DNA from 2 places in the Blautia sp. MSK18_10 genome. Region 1 is predicted to be linked to the other one. Evidence: predicted binding sites of a transcription regulator. Region 1 holds the regulator's gene; the other holds the start of a gene.
What was found. Region 1 encodes Rex, which represses fermentation and respiration genes when NADH is low (regulators of the CRP and FNR family bind a similar motif). Its sites were predicted from a motif close to ATTGTTAANTANTTAACAAT; they were not measured.
Positions count from the first base shown of each region.

Region 1 (3,356 bases):
GGATAAGCATCTGAGATTTCCTCAAAAATAGTTTTCTCCATATGAAGAACATGGTGTTCCTGGTCATAGTAGCCAATCTGTACCTTGGAACCAAGAGTAAATCTGCCGCTGTCTGCATCGATCAGCCCATTGATGATCTTTAACATGGTGGTTTTGCCTGTGCCGTTATTGCCAATCAGGGCTACACGTTCTCCACGTTTGATCTCAAAGGAGATGTCACTGAAAAGTGTCTGTCCGGGAAAAGATTTGGAAAGACTTTCCACAGTAAGGACATCATTTCCGCTGACAAATCTTGGTTCCAGGGAAATGCGCATCTGATTCTGAATCTCCTGTGGTTTATCAATGCGCTGGACTTTATCCAGCATTTTTTCGCGGCTTTCCGCACGTTTGATAGATTTCTCGCGGTTAAAGGATTTCAGCTTGGCAATGACTGCTTCCTGATGTTTGATATCCCGCTGCTGGTTCAGGTAGGCTTTGTACTGGGCGTCACGCAGCTGGGCTTTTTTCAGGGCATAGGCAGAATAGTTGCCACTGTACATACGCATATTTCCTGCTTCGATTTCCACAACTTTTGTTACGACTTTGTCAAGAAAGTAACGGTCGTGGGATACGATAAATACAGCACCCGGGTAATTCAGAAGATAGGTTTCCAGCCAGGAAATACTCTCCATATCCAGATGGTTGGTAGGCTCATCCAGAAGAAGAATGTCAGGGCTGGCAAGAAGCAGTTTACCCAGAGCTACGCGGGTTTTCTGGCCGCCTGAAAGAGTTTCTATCTGGCGTTCGAAATCTTCTTCTGTGAAACCAAGACCTTTTAATACACCCATGATCTCACTTTTGTAAGCGTAACCATTTTCCAGTTCAAACTGGTGACTCAGTCTTGTGTAAGTATTCATCAGGCTGTCCAGAGCATCTCCGGTGGTGGTTTTCATTTCCTGTTCCAGAGAGCGCAGACGGTTCTCCATATCAATAATGTGCTGTTTGGTGGAAATCAGTTCTTCGTAAATGGTATGATGGCCATGAATGTCCTGATACTGGGCAAGGTAGCCGATATTTTTATCTTTGGCAAGTACCACGTTTCCTGAATCCGGGGAGAGCTCATGCATAATGATTCGCAGCAGAGTCGTCTTGCCTGCACCGTTATTGCCGATGAGAGCTGCCTTTTCGCGGTCTTCTATATGGAAACTGGCATCCTTGAGAATGATTTTTTCGCCAAAGGATTTACAGATATTCTGACATGATAAAATCATAGGAATTCCTCCGTTTGTAATTTGTCCGCGTACTATTATAATCGAAAATGCCTGTTTTTGAAAGCATTTTAAGAGATTTTGTCCAGGGAAAAGAAAGCATCGGATGGATGCATGGAAGAAAATATGATATTCCGGGGAATTTTTCAGAATGAAATTGATAAAAAAATACAGAAATATTTGGTCAAAAAGTACAAATTTAATTTGACAATAAAATAACATCTGGGTATAATTGACATAGATAAGCTAAGGAGGGAAAATTTGTGGAAGCTAAGGAAATTTCGAAAGCGGTAATCAAGCGTTTGCCGCGGTACTACCGCTACCTCGGTGAATTGATGGAGGAGAATGTAGAGCGTATATCTTCAAATGATCTTAGCAAGAAGATGCATGTGACGGCTTCCCAGATTCGTCAGGACTTAAATAATTTCGGTGGTTTTGGTCAGCAGGGTTACGGCTATAATGTACGCTATTTGTATACAGAAATCGGTAAGATCCTTGGGCTGGATACTGTACATCCGATGATTATTCTGGGTGCCGGTAATCTGGGACAGGCATTGGCCAATTATGTGGATTTTGAAAAGCGCGGATTTAAGCTGGTTGGTATTTTTGACGTCAATCCTGTACTTGAGGGGATTGCAGTTCGTGGAATTGAGATTCAGATGTTGAGCGATCTTCCTTTGTTTCTGAAGGAGAATGAGGTTGAGATTGCGATCCTGACTCTTCCTAAAAACAAAGCCAAAGAGATGGCAAAGATTTTAATTGATAATGGAATTAAGGCAATCTGGAATTTTGCACATATTGATCTGGATGCCCCGGAGGATGTAATGGTAGAGAACGTACATCTTTCAGAGAGTCTTATGACTTTGTCCTATAACCTGAGTGAGTACAGAAAGGAACATGAAGGTATGTAAGGGATAACTGTGAAACACAAGGCTGTGGTCATCTGATCACAGCTTTTCTCTTGTATGTAAATGTGTTATTGTAAACAGGAGGTGAACAGATGAGAGAGATTGTAACTGCTGTTGAGATGAAAGAACTGGATCATAATACGATTCAGAAAGCCGGGATATCGTCTCCGGTACTTATGGAGAGGGCGGCATTAAAGACGGTTGAGGAGATTGTACAGAGATTAAAGAATAAAGAAAAAGAGAAAATCCTTGTGGTCTGCGGAACCGGCAACAATGGCGGAGACGGATTGGCGATTGCCAGACTGCTTCAGTTGAGAGGAGTCAGAACCTGGTATTATATTGCGGGTAAGGAAGAGAAAATGACTGCTGAAACTGCCGGACAGCTTAAAACAGCAGAATATTATCAGGTGCCCCGGGTGCATAACCTGGATCTGGATGAATATACTACTATAGTAGATGCCATCTTTGGGGTTGGACTGAGCAGACCTGTAGAGGGAAAATATGCAGAGCTTATCAGTACAATGAACCGGGCATCTGCGTATAAAGTAGCTGTGGATATTCCATCCGGGATTGACTCAGATACCGGATTTGAGAAGGGGATTGCATTCCGGGCAGATCTTACGGTTACCTTTGCTTTTCGCAAAAGAGGGCTGTGTTTTTATCCCGGACGCATGTATGGCGGTGAGATCGTTGTTACGGATATCGGAATCTATTCCATACCCGGAAAGAAAATCTGTATGCATCATCTGGAACGTGAAGATTTGAAAATGCTTCCGGAGAGAGTTCCCTATGGAAATAAAGGAACCTTCGGTAAGGTTCTTCTTATAGCTGGCAGCGAAGGAATGTGCGGAGCTGCATATCTGAGTGCAGCAGCTGCTCTGAAAAGCTCTGCGGGAATGGTGAGAATTCAGACCGTGGAGGCCAACAGGATTCCGTTGCAGACACTGTTGCCGGAAGCCATGATCACCTGTGATTTTGATGAGAAAAAAAACCAGGCAATGCTTGACTGGTGTGATGTGCTTGTGATAGGACCGGGTCTTGGAACCGGAGCGCAGAGCAGGGAAAGAGCTCAGTGGTTCCTGGCGAAGGCAGCTGAGTGTAAAAAAACAGTAATTCTGGATGCAGATGGCCTGAATCTTCTGTCAGTCCATGACAACTGGAAGTGTTTTATCGGGGAACATGTGATCCTGACACCTCATAT
Region 1 is NZ_JAJCGT010000009.1:79,217-82,572, reverse strand. Features, by position in the region: gene LI074_RS06145 (ABC-F family ATP-binding cassette domain-containing protein) at 1-1,250, opposite strand, end outside; gene LI074_RS06140 (redox-sensing transcriptional repressor Rex) at 1,511-2,158, shown strand; gene LI074_RS06135 (bifunctional ADP-dependent NAD(P)H-hydrate dehydratase/NAD(P)H-hydrate epimerase) at 2,248-3,356, shown strand, end outside.

Region 2 (3,356 bases), on a different contig from region 1:
AACTGAAAGAGATTCAGAAAGACCTCTGTGACAGTCATATCGACGGGACTCTTTCGGAAAACATCCGCCGTGAAGCACTGGAGAAATTTTCCTATGTATCCCCGATCGGGGCAGCAGGACTCTATTACCACGCAACTGCCGCAGATTTCCAGAAAGAAGGCGAAGCCAGAGAACTTTTTAAGACCATGATAAAAGAAATCGCAGCACTTGCAGAAGCCATGGGAGTTCCTTTCCAGAAAGATATGGCAGAAGTAAATTTAAAAATCCTTTCCAACCTCGCACCGGAAGCAACCACTTCCATGCAGCGGGATATCATGGCAGGAAAACAGTCCGAAATTGACGGATTAGTTTACGAAGTAGTAAGAATGGGAGAAGAATATCACGTTCCGGTACCCGCATATGAGAAAGTGGCAGAAAAACTCAGAGCCCTGTAGCGAAGCGGATTGCGAATATCCGCTTGACCACCGAAACAACATGAAAAAGGGATGCGAATTACTCGCATCCCTTTCGTACTCATTTGGACAATAAAATTATAATTTAATTATAATTAACTTTAATTCAGCAATTATAATTATAACTGAGGACCAGCTGCAACAAGTGCTTTACCAGCTGCATTTCCTTCATATTTAGCGAAGTTCTTGATGAATCTTCCAGCAAGATCTTTCGCTTTTTCTTCCCATTCAGAAGCGTCAGCATATGTGTCACGAGGATCGAGGATACCTGTGTCTACGCCGTTAAGCTCTGTTGGAACTTCGAAATCGAAGAATGGGATCTTCTTAGTAGGAGCGTTAAGGATATCTCCGTTAAGGATTGCATCGATGATACCACGAGTATCTTTGATGGAGATACGTTTTCCTGTTCCGTTCCATCCTGTGTTAACCAGGTAAGCTTTTGCTCCGCTCTTTTCCATTTTCTTAACAAGTTCTTCTGCGTATTTTGTCGGATGCAGTTCAAGGAATGCCTGTCCGAAGCAAGCAGAGAATGTAGGTGTAGGCTCTGTGATTCCACGCTCTGTACCAGCAAGTTTAGCTGTGAATCCAGACAGGAAATAGTACTGAGTCTGAGCTTCTGTCAGGATAGATACCGGAGGAAGTACTCCGAAAGCGTCTGCGGACAGGAAGATTACGTTCTTAGCTGCCGGTGCAGAAGAGATCGGGCGAACGATGTTTTCAATGTGGTTGATCGGATAAGATACACGAGTATTCTCTGTTACACTCTTATCTGCGAAATCAATCTTGCCTTCAGCATCAAGTGTTACGTTCTCAAGAAGAGCGTTACGTTTGATCGCATTGTAGATGTCCGGCTCAGATTCTTTGTCAAGGTTGATAACTTTAGCGTAGCATCCACCTTCAAAGTTGAATACGCCGTTGTCATCCCAGCCATGCTCGTCATCACCGATCAGGAGACGTTTCGGGTCTGTGGAAAGAGTTGTTTTACCTGTTCCGGAAAGACCGAAGAAGATAGCTGTGTTTTCGCCGTTCATATCTGTGTTTGCAGAGCAGTGCATGGAAGCCATGCCTTTCAGTGGAAGGAAGTAGTTCATCATAGAGAACATACCTTTCTTCATTTCTCCGCCGTACCATGTGTTTACGATAACCTGCTCTTTAGTTGTGATGTTGAACATTACAGCTGTTTCAGAGTTCAGGCCTAATTCTTTATAGTTTTCAACTTTAGCTTTGGAAGCGTTGTATACAACGAAATCTGGCTCGAAGTTTTCAAGTTCTTCAGCTGTTGGCTGGATGAACATATTTGTTACGAAATGTGCCTGCCAAGCAACTTCAACGATGAAACGGATAGCCATACGAGTATCTTTGTTAGCACCGCAGAATGCATCTACTACGAAAAGTCTCTTGTTGGAGAGCTCTTTTTTAGCGATTTCTTTTACTGCATCCCATGCTTCCTGAGTTGCAGGATGGTTATCGTTTTTGTATTCGTCTGTTGTCCACCATACTGTATCTTTGGAGTTCTCATCCATAACGATGTATTTATCTTTAGGAGAACGTCCTGTGTAGATACCTGTCATAACGTTAACTGCACCAAGTTCGCTGACCTGACCTTTTTCAAAGCCTTCCAGTTCCGGTTTGGTTTCTTCTTCAAATAATACTTCATAAGAAGGGTTGTAGACAATTTCTGTAGTTCCGGTAATGCCATACTTGCTTAAATCGATTTTTGCCATCTTACGTTTAACCTCTTTTCTTCGTTAATGAAAGCGCCTGTTTAAACAGGCTTAAGATACCTTACCATAAAAGCGAATGGGTATCGCTTCTCTTTTACTATTATACATATTTAACGCTTAAAATCAACAGGATTTTTGCCTTTTTTTGAATTTTGTTAAAGATTTATCAACTGGAATTTGATGAAAAATCCGTCATTTTTCACAAAAGGTATGTAAATTTATTATAGTGGCAATATGGGAATACTATTCGTGGATATGATAATATTCTGTCTGACTGGAACAGACAGGAAAGACAACCAGGAAATACTAACCAGGAAAGCTGCCACTATGTGGTTGTGCTGATAAAAGATGCATGTTAAAATAGGAAAGAATTATCCGGCTGAAAATGACAGAGTATTATACAGCAGAGAAAAATAAAGGTTACTGTGAACGGAGTGAACATTAACAAATAAAGAGAGGATGAAGATTATCAAAACTTATTATTTAATTGATTATGAAAATGTAGGAAGTGAAGGCTTCAAAGGATGCGAAAAATTACGGGAAACAGATATTATCCATCTTTTTTATACAGATAACAGCAGAAAAATAGACCTTGATATTATCAATGATCACGGAGAGTCAAAACTGGTCACACATAAAGTACCGACAGGAAATCAGTCAGCAGATATGCATCTGGGATCTTATCTGGGATATCTGATAGGAAAAGAATGCACAGGTCAGGATGAAGAATGCAAAATTGTTGTAATCAGCAAGGATACAGGCTTTGATCATATTATAGAATTCTGGAAAGCAGAAGAAAATGTGAAAATTTCCAGAAACGAGAAGATTTCCGGAAAACAGGTACAGACAAGAAAACAGGTAAAAAAACAGACCGGTAAAGAAAAAGACAAACAGGTAGCAGAACAAACTGATCAGAAAATAGAAAAACAGTTGAATGAACAACCTGAAAAGCAGTCGGCCAAACAATCAGAGAATCAGAATACAAAAAAGCCAAAACAAAAGATAATTGACATGAAAGCCGGAACAAAGAGATTACAGCAGGAATTGATATCGGTTCTCGACAAGGCAGGCATGCCAAAGGAAGTGGTAAATTATGTTTCAACAACTGTGGAGAAAAATGCAGAAGACAAAAACAGAAAGCAGCAGATTTACAGATCTATCATTTCCAAATACGGACAGA
Region 2 is NZ_JAJCGT010000018.1:38,239-41,594, forward strand. Features, by position in the region: gene LI074_RS09065 (ketopantoate reductase family protein) at 1-434, shown strand, start outside; gene pckA (phosphoenolpyruvate carboxykinase (ATP)) at 572-2,176, opposite strand; gene LI074_RS09075 (PIN domain-containing protein) at 2,636-3,356, shown strand, end outside.
Region 2: pckA (phosphoenolpyruvate carboxykinase (ATP)) is a predicted target of Rex. The motif match lies at 2,328-2,347, and genes of this name have one in related genera.